DNA from 3 places in the Pantoea sp. KPR_PJ genome. Region 1 is predicted to be linked to each of the others. Evidence: predicted binding sites of a transcription regulator. Region 1 holds the regulator's gene; each other region holds the start of a gene.
What was found. Region 1 encodes Fur, which represses iron uptake genes when iron is present. Its sites were predicted from a motif close to ATAATAATGAGAACNACTATCAA; they were not measured.
Positions count from the first base shown of each region.

Region 2: exbB (tol-pal system-associated acyl-CoA thioesterase) is a predicted target of Fur. The motif match lies at 3,281-3,303, and genes of this name have one in related genera.
Region 3: HP564_RS03395 (TonB-dependent siderophore receptor) is a predicted target of Fur. The motif match lies at 2,974-2,996, and genes of this name have one in related genera.

Region 1 covers NZ_JABMIK010000003.1:383,716-387,928, reverse strand. Annotated here, with positions in the region: gene ybfF (esterase) at 89-853, shown strand; gene ybfE (LexA regulated protein) at 1,007-1,282, shown strand; gene fldA (flavodoxin FldA) at 1,418-1,948, shown strand; gene fur (ferric iron uptake transcriptional regulator) at 2,302-2,745, shown strand; gene HP564_RS10350 (hypothetical protein) at 2,807-3,202, opposite strand; gene glnS (glutamine--tRNA ligase) at 3,438-4,213, opposite strand, start outside.
Region 2 covers NZ_JABMIK010000006.1:207,865-212,077, forward strand. Annotated here, with positions in the region: gene HP564_RS14460 (spore coat protein U domain-containing protein) at 1-459, shown strand, start outside; gene HP564_RS14465 (MFS transporter) at 456-1,775, opposite strand; gene exbD (TonB system transport protein ExbD) at 2,044-2,466, opposite strand; gene exbB (tol-pal system-associated acyl-CoA thioesterase) at 2,471-3,196, opposite strand; gene HP564_RS14480 (TRAP transporter substrate-binding protein) at 3,548-4,213, shown strand, end outside.
Region 3 covers NZ_JABMIK010000001.1:719,083-723,295, forward strand. Annotated here, with positions in the region: gene HP564_RS03380 (amino acid ABC transporter ATP-binding protein) at 1-675, opposite strand, end outside; gene HP564_RS03385 (amino acid ABC transporter permease) at 668-1,594, opposite strand; gene HP564_RS03390 (ABC transporter substrate-binding protein) at 1,591-2,487, opposite strand; gene HP564_RS03395 (TonB-dependent siderophore receptor) at 3,086-4,213, shown strand, end outside.

The sequences.
Region 1 (4,213 bases):
ATATGCCCTAAAGCCTGGCCTGTTGGCACGCCTGAAAAGGTGAAAGCATGATAACCTAAGCCGAGGTCCCCATCTTAAGAACTTTGCCATGATTTTAAATGCTCGTCTGCAAACTGACCAATCTGTTGCTGATTCCCTGCCCATCCTGCTTATTCACGGCCTGTTTGGCAGCCTTGATAACCTCGGCGTGCTGGCGCGAGGCCTGAAAGAGGCGCGTCCGCTCATTCAGGTCGATGTGCGTAACCATGGCCTGTCGCCACGTGCTGATGAGATGAGCTATCGCGCGATGGCACAGGATATGTTCGATACGCTGGATGCGCACCATATCGATCGCGTCGCCGTGATTGGTCATTCGATGGGCGGCAAGATTGCGATGGCCATGAGCGCGCTGGCTCCCGAGCGTCTTGAACGTCTGGTGCTGATTGACATCGCGCCCGTCGATTACCAGACGCGCCGCCATGATGAAATTTTTGCTGGCATTCGCGCCGTGAGCGAAGCGGGCGTGCGCCTGCGCAGCGAGGCGGCGCAGGTGATGCGTGCGCATATTCATGAAGAGGGCGTTATCCAGTTTATTCTTAAATCTTTCCAGGAAGGCGAATGGCGCTTCAACGTGCCTGCACTCTGGGAGAATTACGCTACACTCTCTGGCTGGGAAGAGGTACCCGCCTGGCCGCATCCGGCGCTCTTTATTCGCGGCGGCGATTCGCCCTATCTCGACAATCAGTACCGTGATGCGCTGCTGCGTCAGTTCCCGGCCGCCCATGCACACGTTATCACCGGTGCCGGTCACTGGGTGCATGCCGAGAAACCTGATGCCGTATTGCGCAGCGTTCGCCGTTTTTTTGCGCTTTAAAAGCAAAAGCTTGCCGTTCGCGGTTTAGCATTGGCGTCATCCCTCCGGCTGGAGTATGATGGCGCGCTAAATTTTGCCGCTGCCTGTTTTTGCTACGGCAATAGCCCATTTCGTTATAAACGCGCCTGTTCGCGCCTTCAGTTTTATTAAGCCATGGCAAAAGAACACACTGACCGCACTACGCTGGATCTGTTTGCAAATGAGCGTCGTCCCGGTCGACCGAAAACCAGTCCGCTATCGCGTGATGAACAGCTGCGCATCAATAAGCGCAATCAACTGAAACGTGACAAAGTGCGCGGGCTGCGCCGTGTCGAACTCAAAATGAGCAGCGAGGCTGTGGATGCCCTGAACACCCTGGCTGAGCAGCGCAATATCAGCCGCAGCGAACTGATTGAACAAATGCTGCTGGCGCAACTCAAACTGGACTGAATCGCGCAAAGCGCACGCAGAAGCAAATGTAGCGGCTTTTCAAGTTCCGCCCTTTTGCCCGCTCTGCTATCATTCGCTTAATTGTGCGCACCGCGCATGCATCTCATTATCAGGATTTAAGAGGTTATTTACCCCATGGCAATCGTAGGCATCTTCTTTGGCAGCGATACCGGCAACACCGAAAACATTGCAAAAATGATCCAGAAACAGCTGGGTAAAGACGTTGCGGAAGTTCATGACATTGCCAAAAGCACGAAAGAAGATCTGGAAGCATTCGACATTTTGCTGCTGGGCATTCCGACCTGGTACTATGGTGAAGCGCAGTGCGACTGGGATGACTTCTTCCCGACGCTGGAAGAGATTGATTTCAACGGCAAGCTGGTGGCCCTTTTTGGCTGCGGCGACCAGGAAGATTATGCCGAATATTTCTGCGACGCGATGGGCACTATCCGCGATATCATCGAGCCAAACGGCGCGGTTATCGTGGGGCACTGGCCGACCGAAGGCTATCATTTCGAAGCATCTAAAGGCCTGGCCGACGATAAACACTTCCTCGGTTTAGCGATCGACGAAGACCGCCAGCCTGAACTGACCAACGAGCGCGTTGATGCCTGGGTTAAGCAGATTTATGATGAGCTACAGCTGCAGGCCATCATCGAAGCGTAAGTGTCCGCTCCTCAATGTGGGCGCTGGCTCACATTGAGGGAGTGGTTTTTCCTATAGAAATAATAGCTACAGATTTTTAACTTTCATCTGCAATTCTGTACAATACCCACATCGGTTATCTGCTTATTTCTCCCGCGAGGTCAGGAAGTTAGCGAGATGATGACGAACCTCCTGCATTTTTCCACCCGGCGCCGTTATGTTTTCCCTGACAGCCCGTGTTGATTTCAGGCGTTTCCCTCGGTTTTCATTTCAAAGCTTCGCCTCTATAATGAGACGCAAATGAGAATAGACACCGAACGACATTCAAGGCAAGGCGCCTCAAGTAACCAGCAAAGTAACAGGACAATATCCGCATGACTGACAACAATACCGCATTAAAGAAGGCTGGCCTGAAAGTCACGCTGCCCAGACTCAAAATTCTGGAAGTGCTTCAGGAACCTCAGTGCCATCACGTCAGCGCGGAAGATCTGTATAAACGCCTGATTGATATGGGCGAAGAGATTGGTCTGGCTACCGTTTATCGTGTTCTTAATCAGTTTGATGATGCAGGCATCGTAACGCGTCACAACTTTGAAGGCGGGAAATCGGTTTTCGAACTGACCCAGCAGCATCATCACGATCACCTGATCTGCCTTGACTGCGGCAAAGTTATCGAATTTAGCGACGAGTCTATCGAAACGCGCCAGCGTGATATCGCTACCCGTCACGGTATTAAGCTGACTAACCACAGCCTTTACCTCTACGGTCACTGCGCGCTGGGCGATTGCCGCGAAGACGAAACGCTCCACGATCAGTAAAAACAGTGTGCTATGCAGTAATGCTAAAAGCCGGTACAGATACCGGCTTTTTTTATGGCTGTCAGGCGACGAGGGTTTCGTGCAGATAGCGCCAGCGAGGGATGGACGTACTGCAATCCAGGATAGCCAGTGAAATGCGCGTCTGATCCTGACCGTTCATCATTTGCAGTTCGCGATACTGAATGGTGATTTCATTCTTCTGCTGGGAAATAACAGCGTGCTCGCTGGTGGCAATACGCATTCCTTCACGCTTCCCCTGCAGCTGACGAAAGAGATCTTCAGTCTGGTTGAAATCAAGCAGTTTGCCCTGCGGCGTCACCATGCGGAAATCGGGGTGAAAATGCGAGAGGAGTAAATGGAAACTGTCATCTTCACCTGACGGCTGATTAAAGATACGTTCGATTAACTGATGCAAAACTACTACGCTGTGTCTTGCTTCCTGAGCGAGAGCTGTCATTTTATTTCCTTGTTATGCCCGCATAGCCTTTTTAAGAGCGAATAGCCTACCTCAAAATAACAAATTCACATCTGGAAATTGATTAAATTTAATTAACTCAGACAACTCTCAATGTGGTCCGACAAGTTAATATTATCCTCTGAAGAATAAAAACGTGTATAAGCGCAGATAACAGCCATAAAAAAGGGCGATTGCTCGCCCTGTTGTCATAAAGTGATGCGGTTAATGCAAAAATTTAATCGCCGATTTTTGCCCAGGTATCACGTAGTCCAACGGTGCGGTTAAACACCAGATGATTTGGACGAGAGTAGTGGCTGTCAGCGCAGAAGTAGCCTTCGCGTTCAAACTGATAAGGCGCTTCCGGCATGGCATTTTGCACGCCAGGCTCAACAAATCCCTGGCGGATCTCCAGCGAGCCGGGATTGATGGTCGTCAGAAAATCGTCTGCTGCGCCCGGATTCGGCACGCTGAACAGGCGATCGTAAAGGCGGAATTCTGCTGGCAGCGCATGGTCGGCTGAAACCCAGTGGATAACGCCTTTGACCTTGCGGCCGTCAGCGGGATCTTTGCTCAGGGTATCAACATCGCAGGTGCAGTAGATGCAGGTGATATTACCCGCTTCATCTTTCGCCACGCGTTCAGCGCGAATCACGTAGGCGTTACGCAAACGCACCTCTTTGCCCAGCACCAGTCGCTTGTACTGCTTGTTGGCTTCCTCACGGAAGTCGGCACGATCGATCCAGACTTCGCGACCAAACGGCACATCACGCGTGCCCATCTCCGGCTTGTTGGGGTGGTTTGGCATAGTGATGGTTTCATGATGGCCTGCTGGCAGGTTCTCAATCACCACCTTCAGCGGATCCAGCACGGCCATGGCACGCGGCGCGTTTTCGTTCAGATCGTCACGGATGCAGGACTCCAGCGACGCCATCTCAACCACGTTATCCTGTTTGGTTACGCCAATGCGGCGACAGAATTCACGAATAGAGGCTGCAGTATAGCCGCGACGGC
Region 2 (4,213 bases), on a different contig from region 1:
GCCAGCCTGTGCCTCTCCCAGCAAACCGGCAGCGGGGTGATCCCCATCAGCGTTACTCTGGTGGTGACGAACGACTGCACCACCATTACCGCGCCGAATATCAGCTTTGGCAGCGCGCCGCTGGTAGGCAGTTTCTCCGCCGTCTCTCAGACTATCAATGTGGTGTGCAGCAAAGGCAGCGCCTATACGGTGGGATTAAGCAATGGCAGCTATGCCAGCGGCACGCAGCGCCAGATGGCGAGCGGCACCAACCGGTTAAGCTATGACATTTACAAGGGCACCAGCAGCAACCGCTGGGGGCCAACCGGCACCGATCGCTACAGCAGCGCAAATTCAACCAGCGTCAGCTCAGATGGACTGACGCGCGGCTTCAGCTATACCGCACGCATTCTGACAACTCAGAATACGCCGCCCGCAGGAAATTATACGGACAGCGTGGTGGTGGACGTCTCGTTTTAAACGGATGCGCTGGCTGCGGCGGCACCGTGGCGCGCGCGATACTGCCTGACCATGCGACCAATCAGCAGCGTACCTGTCAGACCGCAAATGGCAGCAAAGGTGAGCCAGACACCGGGCATCGCTTTATCGCCGGTGGCGTGGATCAGGTAGCTGGAGACAGCAGGGGTAAAGCCTCCGAACAGCGCGGTCGCCAGACTATAGGCGAGCGAGAAGCCAGAGGCACGCACTTCGGCAGGCATAATCTCCGCCAGATAGACAACCATTGCGCCATTGTAGCTGGCGTAAAGGAAGGAGAGCCAGAGCTCAGCCTCCACCAGATGGGCAAAGGTTGCCGATCCCACCAGCCAGTGCAGTACCGGCCAGGTGGTCAGGATCATCAGCAGCGTGAAGATAATCAGCAGCGGGCGACGACCAACCCGGTCTGACAGCGATCCCATGATCGGCAGCCAGATCAGATTAGAAAGGCCAACAAACAGCGTCACCAGAAAGCTCTGTTTGTCACTCATCATCAGCACGGTTTTACCGAAGGTGGGCGTGAACGCGGTAATCATGTAAAACATCACCGTGGTGGTAACCACCATCAGCATGCCAGCCAGCACCAGCGCCCAGTTACTCGCCAGCGAGCGCATAATCTGCTGCATAGTGGGATGCTGTTTACGCTGGCTGAAGGCTTCGGTCTCCTGCAGCATGCGGCGGATCCAGAACAGGAACGGCACAATCATGCAGCCGATAAAGAAAGGGATACGCCAGCCCCATTCGCTGACCGCCTCTTTCGCCATCACGTGGTTAAGCAGCAGACCAAGCAGCGCGGCAAAGATGACTGCAATCTGCTGGCTACCTGACTGCCAGCTGACAAAGAAGCCCTTGCGCCCTTCTGGCGCCACCTCTGCCAGATAAACCGAGACGCCGCCCAGCTCAACGCCCGCTGAGAAGCCCTGTAACAGGCGGCCCAGCAAAATCAAAATCGGCGCGGCAGCCCCCAGCGTGGCATATCCCGGCACCAGCGCGATGGTCAGCGTGCCAATTGCCATCAGGCCAAGCGTCAGCAGCAGCCCTTTGCGACGGCCGTGATGGTCGATATAGGCTCCCAGCACGATGGCCCCCAGCGGGCGCATCAGGAATCCTGCACCAAATGTCATCAGGGTTAACATTAGTGAGGCAAATGGGTTATCGCCCGGAAAGAAGGTTTTGGCAATGGCGGTGGCGTAATAACCAAACACCATAAAGTCATACATTTCCAGAAAGTTACCGCTGGTAACGCTGAATATGGTTCGGGCGCTGCCCTGGGGTTTTTGTAAAGATGAAGAGTGGCTCATAGTGGCTTCCTGCGTTTTTACTCCGTTTTAGCCTGCCTGAACCGCGATTAATGTGACTCAGCTCACCATTGCACTTTACAATCATGAAACCAAGAGTAACAAATAATTAACCTTGCAATCATGCAGCATTATTCACCGTTAGAAGCGTGAAGCCAGCCCGATATCGCTTTACTCCCCTCTGCCGCGTGCTCCGCCTCTGTTGTCTTTTACAACAGCCTGTAAATAAAAAAGGGCAGCCATCCGGCTGCCCTTTTCCACACGCAAAATCTTATTTCGCGGCGGTTTCCATCCCCATCAGGCCAATCTTCAGATAACCTGCGCCACGTAGCTTGTCCATGGCGCTCATCAGGGTTTCATAATCTACGGATTTATCCGCCTGGAAAAAGATGGTGGTCTCTTTATTGCCTTCGGTCTGGCTGTTCAGCACGCTGACCAGCGTCTCCGGCGTGACCTGCTCATTGCCGATATAGAGCTGCTTGTCAGCCTTGATCGACAAATAGACGGGCTTCTCCGGACGCGGTTGCGGTTGACTGGTCGAGGCAGGCAGATTAACGCGAACATCCACGGTCGCCAGCGGCGCAGCCACCATAAAGATGATCAGCAGAACCAGCATAACGTCGATAAACGGCGTGACGTTGATCTCGTGCATTTCGCCATCGCTTTCCAGGTCGTCGTTCAATCGCATTGCCATGAGGTTAACCTAAGCGTAATTTCTGAGCGGCCGGGCGGGTATCGACGCTTTTGGCGTTCACGTTGCCGAGATCAATATCACGGCTTTGCAGCAGCAAAATTTGCGCCGCCACGTCGCCAAGCGAGGCTTTATAGCCCGCGATCATGCGCGCAAAGACGTTGTAGATCACCACCGCCGGGATTGCCGCGATCAGACCGATAGCGGTGGCCAGCAGCGCTTCAGCAATGCCAGGCGCAACCACTGCAAGGTTGGTAGTCTGCGTTTGTGCAATGCCGATAAAGCTGTTCATGATGCCCCACACCGTACCGAACAGACCAATAAAAGGAGCAACAGAGCCGATAGTCGCCAGGAAGCCATTACCGCGACCCGCATGGCGGCTAAAGGCGGCCACGCGGCGCTCAAGGCGGAAGCTGGTGCGATCTTTAATACCGGCGGTATCTTCCACGCCGGCTGAAAGCTCAAGCTCATTTTGCGCATCATGAAGCAGTACGGCGCTGTGGCTGTGCTGGTCAAACTGGGTGGCGGCACGGGAGGCATCGCCCAGCGTGCGGGCTTCGCCCAGCGCCTGCTGCTCGCGCTTCAGCCGACGTTTTGCTGCGCTGAGCTCAGCAAACTTGCCAAAAAAGATCGCCCAGGTCACGACCGACGCCAGCAACAGGCCGATCATTACCACTTTTACCACGATATCAGCATGTTGATACATGCCCCAAACGGAGAGGTCCGTTTGCATCAAGTCACTGGCTACCACGCTGCGTCTCCAACTTCATATGCAGGAATAATGGATAAGCGCGAATAATAGCAAAAAACGGGCGAATTGATAGTGGTTCTCATTACTATTTACAAACCGAAACGTGCCGGGTCAGGGCTTTTAACGGTGGATTGGCGACAGTTTGCTGGCTTATTTCAGAAATGTGAACCACCGTATAAATTTATTAAAACATCGTTTCAAAATGTGACATTGTTCATTCAATCAGCATTGCTGCATTTTCAGCCAGCCGGTTTTGCCTATTCTGGCAACACGCGAGCCGCTTTCTTTGCCGCTGATGACCTGTGCCCTCCTCTACCTGCCTGGAGAAAAACAATGAGAATGAACAGATGGATCCTTGCTGTTTCTGTCGCTGCTGCGCTTGGCCTGAGCGCAACGTCTGCATCAGCCAAAGTGCTGAAAGTGGCGGAAGTGCAGCCCGCCGGCTATCCGACCGTCGTGGCATTACAGCATATGGGCGATAAGCTGAAACAGGCGACCAACGGGCGGCTGGAGATGAAAGTCTACGCGGGTGGCGTGCTGGGCGATGAGGATCAAACGTTGCAACAGGTGCAGCTGGGGGCGATCGATATGATTCGCGTGTCGCTGGCACCCGTCACCACCATCGCTCCTGAAACCAGCGTGTTGACACTGCCCTATATCTTCCGCGACGTGGATCATATGCATAAGGTGCTGGACGGTGAAGTGGGCAAACAGATTGTCGATAAATTTGATGCCGATGCCAACGCGCGCATGGTGTTCCTTGGCTGGACCGATGCAGGCGAGCGCAACATGATTACCAAAAATCCGCTTGGCAAACCCGAAGATTTGCAAGGCATGAAGATCCGCGTGCAGAACAGTGCCATTTCACTGGCGACGCTGAAAGCGATGGGTGCCAACCCGGTGGCGATGGGCGTCAGTGAGGTGTTCAGCGCTATGCAGACCGGCGTCGTTGACGGCACAGAAAACAATCCCCCTACCTTCGTCGCCCATAACTATCTG
Region 3 (4,213 bases), on a different contig from region 1:
GCCGCTCTCCATAAATACGATGTTGTCGGCTACTTCACGCGCAAAGCCAATTTCATGGGTCACGATCACCATCGTGATGCCGGAATGCGCCAGCTGTTTGATCACCTGTAACACCTCGCCCACCAGCTCCGGATCAAGCGCTGAGGTCGGTTCATCGAACAGCAGCACGCCGGGATCCATCGCCAGCGCGCGGGCAATCGCCACGCGCTGCTGCTGGCCGCCAGAGAGGTTTTGCGGCCACTCCTCTTCACGGCCCGCCAGACCGACCTGCTGCAACAGCGCGCGCGCTTTTTCCATCGCCTGCTGCCGCGGCGCTTTCTTCACGCGAATCGGCGCGTCAGCGATGTTCTGTAACACGGTGCGATGAGGGAAGAGGTTAAACTGTTGAAACACCATGCCGACATCGCGACGCTGGCGCGCCACCTCGCGGCTGCTTAGCTCGTGCAGCGCCTGCCCTTTTTGCCGGTAGCCGACCAACTCGCCGCCGATGCGAATAGTGCCGCCGTCCAGCTTCTCCAGGTGATTGATACAGCGCAGCAGCGTCGATTTGCCGGAGCCGGACGGGCCGAGGATCACCGTGACCGAGCCGGCCGGTAAATCAAGGTTTACCTCATCCAGAATCGTCACGCCGGAGAAACGTTTCGTCACGTTGCGCAGAGCAATGGCCTCAGCCATGGGTGATCCTCCTTTCGCTACGCGTCGGCGTAACGCTGTTTAGCAGCGTGCGCAGTAGCGTGCGCTCAGGGCCGCGCGCGACGCCGCGTGAGAAATAACGTTCGATATAGAACTGCCCAACCGAGAGCACTGAGGTCATTAACAGATACCAGAGCGTTGCCACCAGCAGCAGCGGGATCACTTCATAGGTGCGCTGGTAGATAATCTGCGCGGAAAAAAGCACATCCTGCAGCGAGATAACCGAGACGACCGCCGTGGTTTTTAGCTGGCCGATCACCTCATTCCCTGCCGGAGGCAGGATCGCGCGCATCGCCTGCGGCAGAATGGTAAAGCGAAAGATCTGGGCCGGACGGTAGCCAAGCGCGCGCGCCGCCTCAAGCTGGCCATTGCCTACGCTCTGGATCCCGGCTCGTACGATTTCAGCGGCGTAGGCAGACTGGTGCATCACCAGTGCAATCACGGCGGCGCTGAACGGACTGATCAGCGCGTTGGACTGGGCGCTCCAGAGTTCGCCTGTGCCCGGTAAAGAGAGGGAGAGCGTGGGATAGAGCGCAGCGATGTTGTACCAGAGAAACAGCTGGACCAGCATCGGCACGCCGCGAAAGAACCAGGTATAGGCCCAGCTCACCGCCACCAGCACCGGGTTAGAGGAGAGGCGCATCAGCGCCAGCACTGTGCCAAACGCGAACCCCAGCACCACGGAGATGGCCGTCAGCTGGAGCGTCATTAACACCCCCTGCAGGATAGAGGCCTCTGTAAAATTTTCGGCAATCACCCCCCATTCAAAGCGCGGATTGTTGATCATTGAATGCGCCATGGCGACCACGCACAGCAGCACCAGCAGTGCGCTCAGCCAGCGGCCATAGTAGCGTTTGCCAACGATACGCAGTTCGTCACGCGGGTCTGGGGTATAATTCATTGAAAGATATCCTGATTACGTTTTGCCTCTTTCACCGCGCCAAATCCGATACTCCAGCGATCGAGGATCTTCTGGTAGCTGCCATCTTTGATCAGCGAGTTCAGCGCGGCCTGCACCGCGGGCGCCAGTGGCGATTCTTTTGGAAAAGCAACGGAAACCGGTGCGTCGTTCACGCTGATTTCACCGCTCAGGGTGAGCGGCTTAATCAGCTTCGCCTGCCAGGTCAGACCTTCATAAGGCCCAAAGAACATCGGCACGCGACCGCTGACGACCGCCTGCACGCCGGCCGGGCGATCCGGGAAAACGGCAATTTTGATCGGCGGTTTACCCGCACCTGTACAGGCTTTGCTCGCCTCTTCCAGACGGGTAATCTGCGTGGTGCCAGCCCCGGCGCCAACCTCTTTGCCGCAGACGGCGTCGAAGGTGGTAAACGGCGCAATGTTGGCCGATTTCAGCGAGATAATGCCCAGCCGACTGGCGTTGTAGTAGCCGACAAAATCCACCTGCTTCAGGCGTGCTGGCGTGGCGTTGATGTTTGACAGCGCCACGTCATAACGGCCTGTTTTCAGGCCTGGAATGATGTTGTCGAAACCGCCGGTGTCTCGCCACTGCACCGCCACACCGAGCCGTTCTCCCACGGCATTCATTACGTCAATCTCGCGGCCCGCCAGAGTTTTATTGTCTTCTTTATAGAAGGTCGTCGGTGGGGTATTCGGGTTAGTGCCAGCAACAATATATCCACGCTGGAGAATATCAGCCGGCAGCAGGTTCTTGAGTGCAGGATCGGCTGCGACGTGTAATGAGCTGTCGGTAGGCACCGAATTTTCAGCGGCGAAAGTGCTCTGGGCAGCCAGAGCGAGAGCGATAAGGGTAATGCCATGCGTGAGTTTCACTGGAACCTTTCTCCTGATTTGATAAACCCCTTGCGGGTAAATGTGCAGCCCGAATAGCGCTTCGCAGACCTAACGGGTTATTTTCAGCGCGGAATTACCCTCCATACGGCTGGACGGCTTCATTCTCAGTGAGGATATGCAGCCTTAACAAATGCGAAAAAACACTATCCATTGTTGAAATCTGGCATTAGGCACGACCGTGCAGGCTGAATGTGCATGACGGGGCAGGTACTGGCAAAAAAGGCGGCAGTCGATTTGCCAGAAGCTGACAAAGTGAGGATATAACTTATTCTGCTTCCGTCTTAAAACAGACGACATTTTCAGCACCCGGCTCGCGCAGCTGAGCCTCCGCAGGGGCCTCGATCCCCGCCTGGCTCCCTGTTCAGCCCGAGGCAGGTTTCTTTCTGCTTCTCTTTTTAGTGCCCGGCACTGTGGCCTTTTCACCTCAGAAGACAGAAATGTAAATCTGCCGACCGTAACTATACAATGATAATCATTATCACTATCATACGCATTTACTTACAAACATTAACACCACAGGGAGAAGGTTTAAGTGAATGTAACGCCTTATTTCAGAAAACACCCATGCGCGCTGCTGATGGCTGGACTGCTGGGGGCCTCAGGCGTCAGTGCCGCAGAAGAGATCGAGAAGCTGGCAGATGATGAAACCATGCTGGTAACTGCCGAGCAGATCCTGAAGCAGCAGCCGGGTGTCTCTACCATTACGGCAAAAGATATTGAAAAAAGCCCGCCGGTAAATGACCTCGCCGATATTATCCGTAAAATGCCCGGCGTGAACCTGACCGGCAACGGGGCCAGCGGCAGCCGCGGCAACAATCGCCAGATCGATATTCGCGGCATGGGCCCTGAGAACACGCTGATTTTAATCGATGGCGTTCCCGCCTCCTCACGCAACGCGGTGCGCTACAGCTGGCGCGGCGAGCGCGATTCACGCGGCGATACCAACTGGGTACCGCCTGAAATGGTGGAACGTATTGAAGTTATTCGCGGCCCGGCGGCGGCGCGCTATGGTTCTGGCGCAGCCGGCGGCGTGATCAATATTATTACCAAACGTCCCACCAACGACTGGCACGGCTCACTGTCACTGTTCACCAACCAGCCAGAAGATGATAAAGAGGGGGCCACCCGGCGCGCTAACTTCAGCCTGAGCGGGCCACTGGCAGGTGAAGCGCTGACCATGCGGCTCTACGGCAATATCAACAAAACCGATGCCGATGCCTGGGATATTAATACCGCGCAAAACGGTTCCTATGCCGCCGGGCGTGAAGGCGTGCGCAATAGAGATGTAAATGGCGTGCTCTCATGGAAGATCAATCCCGAACAGATCCTCGATTTTTCCTATGGCTATAGCCGCCAGGGCAATATTTACGCGGGCGATACGCAAAACAGCAACGGCAACAACAGTGCTAACGGGCTGGTCGAGTCGCTGGTGGGCAGCGAAACCAACCGTCTCTATCGTCAGTCTTATGGTCTCGCACACAACGGCATCTGGGACTGGGGCCTGTCAAAGCTCACGTTTAACTATGAAAAAACCAACAATACGCGCCTGAAAGAGGGCTCGGCGGGCAGTGTTGAAGGGATGATTAACAGCGAGGACTATGCCACCAGCCGCCTGCAAAGCTATCGCAGCAACGCGGAGATAAATTTCCCGCTCGACTGGCTGCGTGAACAGACGGTGACGCTGGGTGCGGAGTGGAATCACGAC